DNA from 4 places in the Bradyrhizobium sp. Crot121 genome. Region 4 is predicted to be linked to each of the others. Evidence: predicted binding sites of a transcription regulator. Region 4 holds the regulator's gene; each other region holds the start of a gene.
The links. Region 4 encodes HrcA, which represses chaperone genes, less so after heat shock. Its sites were predicted from a motif close to GTTAGCACTCNCNNNNNGNGAGTGCTAAC; they were not measured.
Positions count from the first base shown of each region.

Region 1: a site for HrcA is predicted at 2,608-2,636, ahead of groES (co-chaperone GroES). Genes of this name have one in related genera too.
Region 2: a site for HrcA is predicted at 2,352-2,380, ahead of groES (co-chaperone GroES). Genes of this name have one in related genera too.
Region 3: a site for HrcA is predicted at 2,398-2,426, ahead of AC5ZGW_RS31295 (co-chaperone GroES). Genes of this name have one in related genera too.

Region 1 covers NZ_JCAMOR010000088.1:13,998-18,030, forward strand. Annotated here, with positions in the region: gene AC5ZGW_RS39490 (NupC/NupG family nucleoside CNT transporter) at 1-1,260, shown strand; gene AC5ZGW_RS39495 (cupin domain-containing protein) at 1,380-1,910, opposite strand; gene AC5ZGW_RS39500 (usg protein) at 2,001-2,291, opposite strand; gene groES (co-chaperone GroES) at 2,680-2,994, shown strand; gene groL (chaperonin GroEL) at 3,037-4,033, shown strand, end outside.
Region 2 covers NZ_JCAMOR010000036.1:68,408-72,440, forward strand. Annotated here, with positions in the region: gene AC5ZGW_RS27195 (LysR substrate-binding domain-containing protein) at 1-55, shown strand, start outside; gene AC5ZGW_RS27200 (hypothetical protein) at 366-602, opposite strand; gene AC5ZGW_RS27205 (trypsin-like peptidase domain-containing protein) at 1,161-2,264, opposite strand; gene groES (co-chaperone GroES) at 2,494-2,808, shown strand; gene groL (chaperonin GroEL) at 2,854-4,033, shown strand, end outside.
Region 3 covers NZ_JCAMOR010000049.1:9,324-13,356, forward strand. Annotated here, with positions in the region: gene groL (chaperonin GroEL) at 210-1,847, opposite strand; gene AC5ZGW_RS31295 (co-chaperone GroES) at 2,005-2,301, opposite strand; gene AC5ZGW_RS31300 (hypothetical protein) at 2,646-3,158, shown strand; gene AC5ZGW_RS31305 (protein phosphatase CheZ) at 3,444-4,033, opposite strand, start outside.
Region 4 covers NZ_JCAMOR010000004.1:157,523-161,555, forward strand. Annotated here, with positions in the region: gene rdgB (RdgB/HAM1 family non-canonical purine NTP pyrophosphatase) at 1-424, opposite strand, end outside; gene rph (ribonuclease PH) at 435-1,148, opposite strand; gene hrcA (heat-inducible transcriptional repressor HrcA) at 1,305-2,393, shown strand; gene grpE (nucleotide exchange factor GrpE) at 2,630-3,238, shown strand; gene AC5ZGW_RS06790 (hypothetical protein) at 3,309-4,033, opposite strand, start outside.

The DNA of each region.
Region 1 (4,033 bases), on a different contig from region 4:
ATGTTACAACTGCAATCGGCGTTCGGCGTGGTGGCGCTGCTTCTGATCGCCTGGGCTTTCAGCGAGAAGCGCGGCGCGGTGTCGATCCGGCAGGCGATCGTCGGCCTCATCGTGACGCTGGTCACTGCGCTGGTGCTGATCAAGGTGCCGCTGGTGGCATCGGCGTTCGGCGCCATCAACGAGGCCATCGGCGTCATCGCCGCCGCCTCGCGCGCCGGCACCTCCTTCGTATTCGGCTATGTCGGCGGCGCGCCGCTGCCGTTCGACCTCAAGGCGCCGGGCGCTGATTTCATCCTCGCCTTCCAGGCGCTGCCGATCGTGCTGGTCATGAGCGTGCTGACCACGCTGCTGTTCTACTGGCGCGTGCTGCCGCCGATCGTGCGCGGCATGGCCTGGCTGCTCGAACGGACGCTCGGCGTCGGCGGCGCGGTCGGGCTCTCCACCGCCGCCAACATCTTCCTCGGCATGGTGGAAGCGCCGCTGTTCATCCGGCCCTATCTGACGCAGCTCACCCGCGCCGAACTGTTCCTGGTGATGACGGGCGGCATGGCCGGAATCGCCGGCACCGTGCTGGTGCTCTACGCCACCCTGCTGGCGCCGCTGATCCCCGATGCGGCGGCGCATTTCGTCATTGCCTCGGTGCTAGGGGCGCCGGCGGCGATCCTGGTGAGCCTGATCATGGTGCCGGAGACATCAGGGGGGCGCACCGGCGGCGCGCTCGACGATCGCAGCGATCCCGAGATGCACGCGTCCTCGACGATGGATGCCATCGTCAAGGGCACCGCGGCCGGGCTTGAACTGTTGCTCAACATCGTCGCGATGCTACTCGTGCTGGTGGCGCTGGTCTATCTCGTCAACGCGATGCTCGGGATCCTGCCGGACATCGGCGGCGCCAAGATTTCTCTGCAGCGTCTGCTCGGCTATATCATGGCCCCAGTGTGCTGGCTGATGGGCCTGCCGTGGTCGCAAGCCATCACTGCGGGCAGCCTGATGGGGACCAAGACCGTGCTGAACGAATTGATCGCCTATGTCGATCTGTCGAAGCTTCCCACCGACGCGCTGGATGCGCGCTCGCGCCTGATCATGCTCTATGCGATGTGCGGCTTCGCCAATTTCGCCAGCCTGGGCATCATGATCGGCGGCCTCAACACGATGGCGCCGACGCGGCGCGAGGAGATCAATTCGCTCGGGCTGAAGTCGATCGTGTCGGGCACGCTGACAACCTGCCTGATGGGCGCGATCGTGGGGCTGTTGACGTAGCCGCTCCGTCATTCCGGGGCGATGCGAAGCATCGAACCCGGAATCCATCGGGCCGCGGGCACAAGCGGAGGAATGGATTCCGGGTTCGCGCTACGCGCGCCCCGGAATGACAGCGAGTATTACGTCGTCAACTCCACCGTCTTGAACTCAGCCGGCAGGATGATCTCGAGCAGTTCGACGTCGTCAGAATAATCGAGGATCATGTGCCTGATCTTCGGCGGCTGGGTCCAGGCGCTGCCTTGCTGCATCAACGTCTCGCCCTGCCCTTCCATGTAGGTTTTCACCCAGCCCTTGAGCACATAGACCATCTGGAACTGGACGTCGTGATAATGCAGCTTTGACACCTCTTCCGGATTGCACGGCCCGACCAGCCGGATCACATGCGCCTGCGCAAGCCCGTGCGTGGCGTCGGCAAAGCCGAGATCGCGATATTGCGCATAAGCGCGCAGCCCGTCGGCCTTGAAGTCTTCTTCGCGATGATGGCTCACCGCAATGCGTTGCTTCGGCTGCGCCTTATGTGCCGCCTTGGATACGCGGCCCTTGGACTTGATCGCCTTGCGGGCAGTGGATTTGGCGGCGGTCTTGTGGCCCGTCCATTTCTTCCGGACCGCCGTCTTGGCCGCGGGTCTTGATGTCACCTTCTTAGCCATGGCCTGCCTCCCTGTTGCAGGCGTCCGCGACGCGGACGCGTCCAGGGAACGTTACCACCGTTCCGCCCGGCAGCAATTGGTCTTGGCGTCTCAGTGCAAGCGGAAGACGCCGTCGACGGCGCGCAGCTCCGCCGGCTTGATCAGCTTGGAATGCGCAACGGTCACCGAGTGCAGCGGCCCCTCGAGCTGCTCCTGCCAGAAGGCGAGGAAATCCTGCAGCGCAGGGAATTTTGGGAAGAGGTCGTAATTCTGCCAGACGTAGGTCTGCAGCAGTGAAGGATGGTCCGGCATTCGGTAGAGGATCTGTGCCGTCGTCAGCCCATAACCCAGCATCTGCTTCCGGAAATCGTCGGAAGCAACCCCACCAACCCGCGAGACCATATGCCAACCTCCGTTTTTTCGAAGGAGCGCATTCACGGGATGGCCTGCTAGCCGAGCCACCCCCGCGGAGATGCGCTCACATGAGGGAATTGTGACGCATAGGGCCAACTCATCACAAGCCCAAATGTTTAACGGGCTGTTGAAAAATCGTGCGTTAGCAGCAACTTAGCGCATCTGCTAATGCAGACCTCCCGCTCGCCCGCCGGCCAGGTTAATGATGATAAACGATATTGGCAGGCAGCGATTTCGAGTGCCAATTTTTCTGCTACAAACCCTTGCCCCCACACAAAGTCTGGCCTATCTCCATCGCGGCTGGCTTGGCACTCGCCAAGACAGACTGCTAACGCTCCAGAATTCTACAGCATCCAGAATAGCTTAGGAGGACTGCATGAGTTTCCGTCCGCTTCACGACCGCGTCGTGGTCAAGCGCATCGACGCCGAAGAGAAGACCGCTGGCGGCATCATCATTCCAGACACTGCCAAGGAAAAGCCCTCCCAGGGCGAAGTCGTCGCCGTCGGCCCGGGTGGCCGCGACGAGTCCGGCAAGCTGATCCCGATCGACCTCAAGGTTGGCGATCGCGTCCTGTTCGGCAAGTGGTCCGGCACCGAAGTCAAGATCGACGGCCAGGAGCTGTTGATCATGAAGGAAAGCGACATCATGGGCGTCCTCGACGTCCCCGCTTCCAAGAAGAAGGCGGCCTAAGGCCCTCCCTCCCAGGATAAATCCCTCAAGGAAAAAACTCACATGGCAGCTAAAGAAGTCAAATTCTCCGTCGAGGCGCGCGACAAGATGCTGCGCGGCGTCGACATCCTCGCCAACGCGGTGAAGGTCACCCTCGGCCCGAAGGGCCGCAACGTCGTGCTCGACAAGTCGTTCGGCGCTCCCCGCATCACCAAGGACGGCGTCACCGTCGCCAAGGAGATCGAGCTCGACGACAAGTTCGAGAACATGGGCGCCCAGATGGTGCGCGAAGTCGCCTCCAAGTCCGCTGACGCGGCCGGCGACGGCACCACCACCGCCACCGTGCTGGCCCAGGCGATCGTGAAGGAAGGCGCCAAGTCGGTCGCCGCCGGCATGAACCCGATGGACCTGAAGCGCGGCATCGACCTCGCGGTTGAGGCTGTGGTTGCGGACCTGCAGAAGAACTCCAAGAAGGTCACCTCCAACGACGAGATCGCCCAGGTCGGCACCATCTCCGCCAACGGCGACGCCGAGATCGGCAAGTTCCTCTCCGACGCCATGAAGAAGGTCGGCAATGAGGGCGTGATCACGGTCGAGGAAGCCAAGTCGCTGGAGACCGAGCTCGACGTCGTCGAGGGCATGCAGTTCGACCGTGGCTACATCTCGCCCTACTTCGTCACCAACGCCGACAAGATGCGCGTTGAGATGGACGACGCCTACATCCTCATCAACGAGAAGAAGCTCTCCTCGCTGAACGAGCTGCTGCCGCTGCTCGAGGCCGTGGTGCAGACCGGCAAGCCGCTGGTCATCGTCGCTGAAGACGTCGAAGGCGAAGCCCTCGCCACCCTGGTCGTCAACCGCCTCCGTGGCGGCCTGAAGGTCGCAGCCGTCAAGGCTCCGGGCTTCGGCGATCGCCGCAAGGCCATGCTGCAGGACATCGCGATCCTGACCGGCGGCCAGGCCATCTCGGAAGATCTCGGCATCAAGCTCGAGAACGTCACGCTGCAGATGCTCGGTCGCGCCAAGAAGGTGATGATCGACAAGGAGAACACCACGATCG
Region 2 (4,033 bases), on a different contig from region 4:
CGATTGGCTGGAGCAAGAAGGGCAGCAATCCGGCGGAAACGCAACGGCCGCATGACGAACTGACCATGCCGCCTGGGCTCGCAAAACCCTCGAACGTTCCGCAGCGGCTATTGTTCAACGCTTTTATCGATCGTTGCTGCTAGTCTGGATTTCGGTTGTTGCAAATCCCGGACCCGAGCCGGACATGCTTCAACGTCGGTCAAGGGGCCCTTGCCAATGCAAATGTCAGCTTCCGGTCACGATGGGTCATTGAATGCCACGCTGAGCGGTGTCCGGCCTCTCCCCGTGAGCTGACGCGGCGATCTTCCATCCGGGTTTCGACTATAGGCCACAAGGCGACCTCGGAGGCAGCCGATTCGGGTGACCTACCGCTCTAGCTCTGTGCGAATTCGATCACGGTGCTGGATGTGCAGCACCTGACATGCATTAAAGTTCTCCAGAAGTATCTTAGCTTCCGCTAGATCGTGGCCGAGGCGGGCGAGGTTTACAATCCGTTGCTCTTGCTCAGCAATGTGTCGTTCTGCCTCGGCAACGTGCCGCTCGGCTTCCTCCAAGTGACGAAGCTGCATCGCGCGAACTTCTGATTGAAGAAGGTCTGACATAGCTCGCTCCCGTCCTGTGCAGGCGGGAGCGCAACCGTCTCTCAGCCACCAGCGCCCGTATCGCTCACTGCCAGTGATGTCCTGACTCTACCATCACCTGATCAGGCAGCGGGATGAATTCGTGGTGCTGTCGCCCGAGGAAAGTGTCGGGGCGGGGGCAAGTCTGGAGAACCCTGATGGGGGCTGAGACAGTTCGCTTGGCCTGTCGAATGACGCGGTCAAGTGCGGCGGCGTTCTCGCGATGGATCATCGGATAATGAGGGCCGTTCATGGTCGTCACCGGGACCAGATGTTGGGTTGATCCGGCAACGTTGACCCAATCGTCTCAAAAAACGAGAGCCTGCGCCCATTAACAATGTCAGAATCCGGTGACGGCCAATTGCCCAACTCCGGCAACCGGCCGAGGATGCTGCGTTCGGCCTTTACGCTGCTCGACGTGTCCGGTCCGGGACACAAGCGGCATTACGATGCCGCGTTCAGCGAAGTCCGGTCTACCGCGGCGAGCCGACGTAACAATCCCTAATGCAGTCTTCAGCTATGGCCACAAGCGGACATCGCTCACCCGGGCCCTCGCACCCGCGCCCTTTGATCGCTCAGCGGAACAACCTCCACCGTGGCACTTTCGGTCATGCGGTCGCGCTCGATCGTCAGCCGCACCTGCCGGCCGACCGGCGTCAGCCCGATCAGGTTGCGCATCTGCGTCGCGCTGCGGACGGGGACGGGAATGTCGTTGGCCTTGAGGATGATGTCGCCGCGGCGCAGCCCCGCGCGCTCCGCCGGAGAGCCGGGACTGACTTCCTTGATGCGGGCGCCCTGCGTCGCGCCCGTGGCCGGCGCTTCCATGTCCTCCAGCGCAATGCCGATGCGCCCGCGCTCGACTCGTCCGGTCGCCGCAAGCTGGTTCATTACCTCGCGCGCCATGTTGATCGGCACCGCAAAGCCAATGCCAACATTGCCGCCGCCCGGCGAGATAATCGCCGTATTGATGCCGACCAGCTGACCTCGCAAGTTGATCAACCCGCCTCCAGAATTGCCGGGATTGATTGCCGCATCGGTCTGGATGAAATCCTCATAGCCGTGCTTGCCGAGCCCGGTGCGCCCGAGCGCGCTGACGAGGCCCGAGGTGACGGTCTGGCCGAGGCCGAACGGATTGCCGACCGCGATCACGAAGTCACCGACCTGAAGCGCGTCGCTGTCGCCGAGTGCAATAGCCTTGAGCCCGGCAGGCTCCCTGATCTGCAGCAGTGCGATATCAGTGGGCGGATAGCGGCCCACAACCCGACCGGCGAACTTGCGGCCGTCCTTGGTCCTGATCTGCACTGCGGTGGCATTGGCGACGACATGGTTCGCCGTCAGCACATAACCGCGCTGGGCGTCGACGATCACGCCCGAACCGGTCGCGCTGACTTCCTTCTCCAGTTGCTTCGGGACGTTGAAGAACTCGCGGAACAGCGGATCCTGGTAAAGCGGATTGTCCTCGCGCACCCGCCCCTGTACCGAAATGTTGACGACCGCCGGCGTCACTTCCCGCACGAGCGGCGCAAGCGTCGGCACGCGGCCTGTATTGAGGTCCGGAATCTGGGCGGTGGCCGGCGCTGCCGACAGCGCCCACCACAACCCGGAGATGACGCCCAGCCATCCGAGCAAACGCAAAACTCGCATGAAATCTCCCCCAGAATCTGTCTTTCGGCCTCCAGCGGCCGCCGCGTCGGTTAGCTGGTTGAGCGAAAATGGCCGTTTAAGAGGCAGCCTGGCACTCGGTCGCCCGGAGTGACAAAAATTTATTTAGGGACCCTTGACGGACTTTTTTCCGCTTCCTAGGTCGTTTTCCGCCCGGGGCCGGTCCCGGACCCGGCTTTATGACATCGCTGACCTGACAAGGAGGATGTGCATGCATTTCCGTCCATTGCACGACCGCGTGCTCGTGCGCCGCATCGATGCCGAAGAGAAGACCGCCGGCGGCATCATCATTCCCGACACCGCGAAGGAAAAGCCGCAGGAGGGCGAGATCGTCGCCGCGGGGCCTGGCGCGAGGAATGAGCAGGGCCAGTTGACCCCGATCGACGTCAAGCCGGGAGACCGCGTGCTGTTCGGCAAGTGGTCCGGCACAGAGGTGAAGATCGACGGCCAGGACTACCTGATCATGAAGGAGAGCGATCTTCTGGGCGTGGTCGACAAGACCGGCTCGCTCAAGAAGGCCGCCTGAGCAAATTGCAAGAGCTGACAGTCATTAGGAGAAAGGAGCAGGCAAATGGCTGCCAAGGACGTGAAATTCTCCACGGAAGCCCGCGAGCGGATGCTGCGGGGCGTGGACACGCTGGCCAACGCCGTGAAGGTCACCCTCGGTCCCAAGGGACGCAACGTCGTGATCGAGAAATCCTTCGGCGCACCGCGCATAACCAAGGACGGCGTCACCGTCGCCAAGGAAATCGAACTGGAAGACAAGTTCGAGAACATGGGCGCACAGATGGTGCGCGAAGTCGCCTCCAAGACCAACGACCTCGCCGGCGACGGGACGACGACTGCGACCGTGCTGGCCCAGGCCATCGTCAAGGAAGGCGCGAAATCCGTTGCCGCTGGCATGAACCCGATGGACCTCAAGCGCGGCATCGATCTTGCGGTCGACGCCATTGTCAATGACCTCAAGTCCCACGCCAAGAAGGTCACCTCCAACGAGGAGATTGCCCAGATCGGCACCATTTCGGCCAATGGCGATACGGAGATCGGCCGCTTCCTTGCCGATGCGATGCAGAAGGTCGGCAATGAGGGCGTCATCACCGTCGAGGAAGCCAAGAGCCTCCACACCGAGCTGGAGGTGGTCGAGGGCATGCAGTTCGACCGCGGCTTTGTCTCGCCCTACTTCGTCACCAACACCGAAAAGATGCGGGTCGAACTCGAGGATCCCTACATTCTGATCCATGAGAAGAAGCTGTCCGGTCTACAGACCATGCTGCCGCTGCTCGAAGCGGTGGTGCAGTCTGGCAAGACGCTGCTGATCGTGGCCGAGGATGTCGAGGGCGAAGCGCTTGCCGCGCTCGTGGTCAATCGACTGCGCGGCGGCCTCAAGGTCGCGGCGGTGAAGGCGCCAGGCTTCGGCGATCGCCGCAAGGCCATGCTGGAGGATATTGCAATCCTCACCGGCGGCACCGTGATTTCGGAAGATCTCGGCATCAAGCTCGAGAATGTCACGCTGAAGATGCTCGGGCGCGCCAAGAAGGTCGTGATCGACAAGGAGAATACGACCGTGGTCGACGGCGCCGGGCCCAAGAAGGACATCGAGGCTCGTGTCACCCAGATCAAGTCGCAGATCGAGGAGACCACCTCCGATTACGATCGCGAGAAGCTGCAGGAGCGGCTGGCCAAGCTCGCCGGCGGCGTCGCCGTAATCCGTGTTGGTGGTGCGACCGAAGTCGAGGTCAAGGAGAAGAAGG
Region 3 (4,033 bases), on a different contig from region 4:
AATTTGGAATCTCATCGCGAGGCCAGGATCGTGGGCGTGAGCCTGGCCATGGTCTACGTCGCCTGCCTGGTATTCGCCGCCATCAGCCTGGCCTGACAGAAAGTACTCGGCGGCTATTCGGTTCTGATACAATCAGAACCGAATATGTTCTAATCCGGATACGAAAAGGCCGCCCAAAGGCGGCCTTTTGATTTGATTGTTAGAGGGGCTCAGAAGCCCATGCCGCCCATACCGCCGCCTCCGGGCGGCATCGCAGACGCCGGCTCCTTCGGCAGTTCGGCGACCATGGCTTCCGTCGTCACCAGGAGGCCGGCGACCGAGGAGGCGTCCTGCAGCGCGGTGCGCACAACCTTGGCGGGGTCGATGATGCCTTCTTCGACCATGTCGACATATTCCTCGGTCTGGGCGTCGAAGCCGAAGGTCTCCGACTTGTTCTCGAGGATCTTGCCGACCACGATCGAGCCTTCGACGCCGGCATTTTCCGAGATCTGGCGTACGGGGGCTTCGAGGGCCTTCAGCACGATGTTGATGCCGGCCTGGACGTCGGAATTGTCGTTGGAGAGACGGCCGACCGCCTTCTTGGCGCGCAGCAGCGCCACGCCGCCGCCGGGCACGATGCCTTCCTGCACCGCGGCGCGGGTTGCGTTCAGCGCGTCCTCGACACGGTCCTTCTTCTCCTTGACCTCGACCTCGGTGGCGCCGCCGACGCGGATCACCGCGACGCCGCCGGCCAGCTTGGCCAGCCGCTCCTGCAGCTTCTCGCGGTCGTAGTCGGAGGTGGTCTCCTCGATCTGCGCCTTGATCTGGCCGACGCGTGCCTCGATGTCGGCCTTCTTGCCGGCGCCGTTGACGATCGTGGTGTTCTCCTTGTCGATCACGACCTTGCGGGCGCGGCCGAGCATCTTGATCGTGACGTTCTCGAGCTTGATGCCGAGCTCTTCGGAGATCAACTGGCCGCCGGTCAGGACCGCGATATCCTCCAGCATCGCCTTCCGGCGGTCGCCGAAGCCCGGCGCCTTGACGGCGGCGACCTTCAACCCGCCGCGCAGGCGGTTGACCACCAGTGTCGCCAGCGCCTCGCCCTCGACGTCCTCGGCGATGATCAAGAGCGGACGGCCGGACTGCACGACAGCTTCCAGCACCGGCAGCATCGCCTGCAGACCGGAGAGCTTCTTCTCGTGCAGGAGGATGTAGGCGTCTTCGAGCTCGGCGGTCATCTTCTCGGCATTGGTGATGAAATAGGGCGAGAGATAGCCGCGGTCGAACTTCATGCCTTCGACGATGTCGACCTCGGTCTCCAGCGACTTGTTCTCCTCGACCGTGATCACGCCCTCATTGCCGACCTTCTGCATGGCCTGGGCGATCATCTTGCCGATCGCGGTGTCGCCATTGGCCGAGATGGTGCCGACCTGCGCGACCTCGGAAGAGGCGGCCACTGGCTTGGCGCGCTTCTCGAGGTCCTTGACCACAGCGGCGACAGCAAGGTCGATGCCGCGCTTCAGGTCCATCGGGTTCATGCCCGCAGCAACCGCCTTGCCGCCCTCCCGCACGATCGCCTGCGCCAGCACGGTCGCGGTGGTGGTGCCGTCACCCGCAGTGTCGTTGGTCTTGGAGGCGACTTCGCGCAGCATCTGCGCGCCCATGTTCTCGAACTTGTCCTCTAGCTCGATCTCCTTGGCGACGGTGACGCCGTCCTTGGTGATGCGAGGGGCACCGAAGCTCTTTTCGATGACGACGTTGCGGCCCTTCGGGCCGAGCGTGACCTTTACCGCATTGGCAAGGACATCGACGCCGCGCAGCATTCGCTCGCGGGCTTCTCCGGCAAATTTAACGTCTTTGGCAGCCATATCTTGCTCCTGGAATGATTGAGGGCACTGGGCCGCACACCCTTGTCGTCATTGCCGGGCTTGACCCGGCAATCCATCGCTCTTGAAGATCGATGGATGCCCGGGTCAGGCCCGGGCATGACATGTGTGGATGTTGCGGCCGCTCCGCTAAGTTGCGTTAGACCAGCACGCCCATGATGTCGGACTCCTTCATGATCAGGAGTTCCTCGCCGTCGAGCTTGACCTCGGTGCCCGACCATTTGCCGAACAGCACGCGATCGCCGACCTTGACGTCGATCGGGATCAGCTTGCCGGTCTCGTCGCGGCCGCCTGGCCCGACGGCGGTGACTTCGCCCTGAGAGGGCTTTTCCTTGGCGGTGTCGGGGATGATGATGCCGCCCTTGGACTTCTCTTCGGCTTCGATGCGCTTGACCACGACACGGTCATGCAGCGGGCGGAATTTGGATTTAGCCATGACGTTTCCTCTTGGAGGCTCGGTTTCAGGTCTCGTTCATCGAGGCCGGGGTTGAATGCCGGCCGGTCGATGGCTCGCGGGCAGGATATCCAGCGCATTAGCAATCGTCGCGCCAGAGTGCTAATTGTGGGGCGGGGAATATGGCTTGGCGCCTTTCCTGTCAAGCAAAGTGGTTAAGGCCTTGGTGAGGCCAATATAGGATGCTGCAACCAAATCAAATCAGAGCCCAGGTTGGAGTTCTCACGTCATCGTTTCGACGTCATTGCTCTGCCTTACGTTTTAAGCTTGGCTGCAGGACGGGTGCGGCCCAAAGGTGCGACCAAGGATATTTCGGGGGAATACGGATGATCGGATCAGGTGACGCGCGCGCGGTTGCGAAATTTGCGACCGTCTCGGCGCTGACGCTTCTGTTGGGCGCGTGCAGCAGCGTCAACCTGCCGTCGCTGTCATCCAACCCGGGGCCTGGGCCCGAGGAGGCCGCGCCGGAAATGCCCGCCACCATTCGTTCCGACGAGATCGTCGGCCGCTGGGGCTTGGCCTCCTACCAAAATCCGGCGGACCGCGCCCGCACCGAGAAGATGGCGCGCGACCAGTGCAAGCAGCCTTACGTGATCGGCGCCGGCCAGTCCGGCGGCGTGATCATGCATCTCGCAGACCAGGCCACCCCCCAGGAGCTGCGTCTGAAGGGCTCTCCGAGCGGCAAGAACTATATCGGCCCGCCCGGGCCGTCCGGCGGCGAGCAGGACCGCGAGATCGTCTCCTTCGACGGCCGCGTCATGGTCACCCGCTTCGTCGACAAGGACGCCGCCGTCCGCTACGGCAACATGGTCTACGTCCGCTGCGCGCCACGGGCGTGAAGTGCCAATTGCTGTGCCCTCTCCCCTTACAAGGAGGGCTATATGCGGCGGTGCCGGTTGATGTGCCCTCGCCCCTTGCGGGAGAGGGCAGCTCCGCTGCCAGAACTGGACTCATTTGGGTGAGGGGTACTCTCCGCGAACGCTATCGCGCGCGGAGACAACCCCTCATCCGGCGCTTCGCGCCACCTTCTCCCACAAGGGGAGAAGGGAAGAGGGGGCGCCGCCGCGCATAAAAAACGCCGGCATCGCGCCGGCGTTTTGTGTTGTTCCCTGCGACCTGTCCGCTCAGTCGAACATCGCGTCGATATCGTCCTGCGAGGCGTGGCCCACGTCGCCGTCGAGCTTCGGGCCGTTGAGCAGGCGGGCGTCGCCCTCGCGGGTGTCGACGATCGGCGGCGCGTGCGCCTTGATGGCGTCGACACCGCCCCAGATATCCATCATCGCATTGATGTGCTGCTCGATGAACTTCATCGTGTTCATCACCTTGTTGATGCGCTGGCCGGTGAGGTCCTGGAAATTGCAGGCCTCGAAGATCGTCACCACACGTTCCTGGATATCCTCGGCAAGCAGCTTCTGCTGTTCGGGCGAGGCGACCTTGGTCAGCGCGGTGGCGGCCTGGTCGATCGCCTCAGTCGCCTCGAGGATCTGCTGGGTCGCCTCCTCGGTGCCGCCGACGACGGCCCCGAGCTCGCCGTTCACCTTGGCCATCTCCGGGCCATCGAAGCCCCTGCCGTGCAGCGCCGCGATCTCGCGCTTGGTGCGGTTGATGGCATCGTGGATCAGGTCGAGCTCGACCTTCAGCTTCTCGCATTGCTCGATCTGCGCCCGATAGGTGTCGAGCAGCGCATGCGCTTCGGCGACCTCGCGCGCCACCG
Region 4 (4,033 bases):
CCTCTTCGAGGTGCCCATCCGGCCAGGCGACGCAGAGCGCGGAGACGAAATGAGCGCTCCGGCGGTCAGGCGCCGTGGCGCTACGTTCCTGCAAGAGGCGCTCGATCCGCGTCATCGCGGCGATGAAATCCTTGTTTTCGCCGGCCCAGCGCGCCGAATAGATGCCAGGGGCGCCGTCCAGCGCGTCGACCACCAGCCCGGAATCATCGGCAAATGCCGGGAGATCGGCGGCCTTGGCTGCCGCAATCGCCTTGATCGCGGCATTGGCGCGAAAACTGTCGCCGGTCTCCTCGGGCTCGCCAAGACCGAGATCGCCTGCCGAGATCGCCTCCACGCCATGCGGCGCCAGCAATTCGCGCATCTCGGCAAGCTTGCCGGGATTGTGGGTCGCGATCACGAGCTTTCCAGTGATTCGGCGGTGCATGGCCTATTGACTACGCCACTGCCATTTTCTGCAAGTCGACCAGCCGCGCCACGCCCTTGCGCGCCAGCGCCATCAGCGCCAGGAACTCGTCCTGCGAGAACGGCGTCTTTTCCGCGGTGCCCTGTACCTCGATGATGCGGCCGTCGCCGGTCATGACGAAATTGGCGTCGGTCTCGGCTTCAGAATCCTCGGCGTAGTCGAGGTCGAGCACCGGCGTGCCATTATAGATGCCGCAGGAGATGGCCGCGACGTTGTCGCGCAACACGTTGGTTTTCAGCATGTTGCGGGTCTTCATCCAGTTGATGCAGTCGGCAAGCGCGACCCAGGCGCCGGTGATCGAGGCGGTGCGCGTGCCGCCATCGGCCTGCAGCACGTCGCAATCGACCGTGATCTGGCGCTCGCCCAGCGCTTCCAGGTCGATGGTGGCGCGGAGCGAACGGCCGATGAGGCGCTGGATCTCGATGGTGCGCCCGCCCTGCTTGCCGGCGGAGGCCTCGCGCCGGGTACGTTCCAGCGTGGCGCGGGGCAGCATGCCGTATTCGGCGGTGACCCAGCCGCGGCCCTGGCCCTTCAGCCATGGCGGCAGGCGGTCTTCCAGGGTCGCAGTGACCAGCACATGGGTGTCGCCGAATTTCACCATGCAGGAACCCTCGGCATATTTGACCACGCCGCGTTCCAATGAGACGGGGCGCAGTTCGTCGGGTGCACGGCGGCTTGGCCGCATGGGAATCCTCCGGGAATTCGAGCGATATGGCTGGCGGTGCTTGTAGGAGCGGGCAGCCGCAGCGGCAAGCTTTTTGGCCGGCTTCCGGGCGGGTAATGCACGCTTGTCACCGGGCGTGTGGATGGTCAAATTAGAGGCAGTTGTGAGGGAGTTATTGTGGCTCAACACGAACCGGTTGGTTTGATCGCGCCGCACGCCGGGCTTGCCCAGCTCAACGAGCGTTCGCGCGACATTTTCCGTCAAATCGTCGAAAGTTATCTGGCGACCGGCGAGCCGGTCGGCTCGCGTAACATCTCGCGCCTGATCGCGCTGCCGCTGTCGCCGGCCTCGGTGCGCAATGTGATGTCCGATCTCGAACAGCTCGGACTGATCTACGCGCCGCATACCTCCGCCGGCCGACTGCCGACCGAATTGGGCCTGCGCTTTTTCGTCGATGCGCTGATGCAGGTCGGCCATCTCACGGAGGCGGAACGGCAATCGATCCAGAGCCAATTGGCTACTGTCGGCCGCGCGCAGTCGGTCGAGGCAGCGCTCGATGAGGCCTTGATCCGGCTATCCGGCCTCACCCGCGCCGCCGCCGTGGTGCTGACGCCCAAATCCAATGCGCGGCTGAAGCATATCGAGTTCGTGCGGCTGGAGCCGGAACGTGCGCTGGTGGTGCTGGTCGGCGAAGACGGGCAGGTCGAGAACCGGGTGCTGAGCTTGCCGCCGGGTGTTCCATCCTCGGCACTGATCGAGGCCACCAACTTCCTCAATGCACGCATCCTCGGCCGTACGCTCGCCGAAGCGCGGCTCGAACTCGAGACCGCGCTGGGACAAAGTCGCGCCGAGCTCGATCAATTGACGCAGAAGGTGATCTCTGCAGGGCTTGCGAGCTGGTCGGGCGGCGACAATGAAGACCGGCAGCTCATCGTGCGCGGGCACGCCAATCTCCTGGAGGATTTGCATGCGCTCGAGGATCTCGAGCGCATCAAGTCGCTGTTCGATGATCTCGAGACCAAGCGCGGCGTGATCGACCTTCTGGGGCGTGCGGAAAGCGCCGATGGCGTGCGGATCTTCATCGGGTCGGAGAACAAATTGTTCTCGCTCTCGGGGTCCTCGACCATCGTTGCGCCCTATAGCGACGGCGCTGGCCGTATCGTGGGCGTGCTCGGCGTGATCGGGCCAACCCGGCTGAATTATGCGCGGGTGATCCCGACCGTGGACTATGCCGCGCGCCTCGTCAGCAGGATCCTCGGCGGCTAGAGCATTTCCGGTTCTGACGGAATCAGAACCGGAGCTCTAGATTCTTGTTTTGACGCGTTTTCTTCACGCGAACCGGTGTCCACCCTCGGATCAGGTCCGAGGGCATGCTTCGCTCGAAAACGCTCTAACCCCGAAACGGGGCCGGTTGCGCTTGATTTTCATGGCCCAAAGCACGATATCCGGGCCAGCCAATCCCTTAACTGTTGATCAGACGTGATTTTTCGAAAAGGCAAGCCATGACCGATCCGAACCGGCCAAACGACAACGCCGAGAACCCGGCGCAGACCGGCGAGCCCGTGGTCTCGAAGCCCTACGTCATGCCCGACGATCCCGAACAGGGATCGGCGGAAGCCTTGACCAAGGAGCTCAATGAAGCGCGCGATCGGACGTTGCGCACGCTGGCCGAGATGGAAAATCTGCGCAAGCGCACCAGCCGCGAGATCGCGGATGCGCGCGCTTATGGCATCACCGGCTTTGCCCGCGACATCCTCGATATCGCCGACAATCTGCAGCGTGCCCTCGACGCCGTCCCGGCGGAGGCCAAGGCGGCCGCCGACCCCGGGCTGAAGGCCCTGATCGAGGGTGTCGAATTGACCGAGCGTTCGCTGCACGCCACGCTGGAGAAGAACGGCGTCAAGAAGTTCGATCCCACCGGCGAGAAGTTCGATCCGAACTTTCAGCAGGCGATGTACGAGGTTCCCGATCCCTCCGTGCCCTCGGGCACAGTGGTGCAGGTGGTCCAGGCCGGCTACACGATCGGCGATCGCGTGCTGCGTCCGGCGCTGGTCGGTGTCTCCAAGGGCGGCGCAAAAACCGCGCCGGCTTCCGCCGCACAGCAGAACTGAATCTGCTCAACGCATCGGCTGACGGAATGCTGTTAATGCCGGCCTCGACAAAGGCCGGCAGAGATAGATGTTATCGCGGCTGAATTCCGTCGCGCACGCTGCGGAAGCGCGGGAATGCGGCCGACCATTGATCGCGCGGCGAGGAGCCGATGATGCGCAGCGAGGTCTGCGCACCGAACCGCAGCCATTGTACGATGGTCACCGGCGTATTGTCCTTGCCGCTCACCGCATCGATCCGTGTCTCGTAGCCGGGCTGGCCATCGATGCGGATCGGCTCCGACATCGTGATCCGTCCGTCGCGCACGCCGGGAATCGTGGTCGCGATCTGCTGGGCAAAACGGCCGCGATCATCGGGAGAGGCGGCGGTCGAGCCGATGATGCCGATGATCATGAAGGGCGCCACCTCGAACCCGCTCTTCTCGTCGCCATCGGCGACGATCAGCGCGGCGCCGGGTGCCAGCGTGCGGACGTTCTTGAAGTTCGCCAGTTCGGTCATCTTGAACGGCATCAGCCCGAGCTGCTCGTCGACTGGAACCTGATCCCGGATCGCGGCGGTCGAAAACATCTGGCGGACGGCATCGTCGGTATAGATCCTGGCGGCATTCTCCGGGACCTGCATGGCGATGTAGCCGGAGAAGGTCGGGCCGGGCAGGATCATCGAATAGCGCCGCACGGTGCCGGCGCCATCCTTGGCATTCTCGACCGTGTAATAGGCAAGGCCGGCAGCGGTCTCGATGCTCTCCGGCTTGATCCCGCCGGTGCCGCCCGGGTTCGCCTTGAAGGCGTTGGCGACCT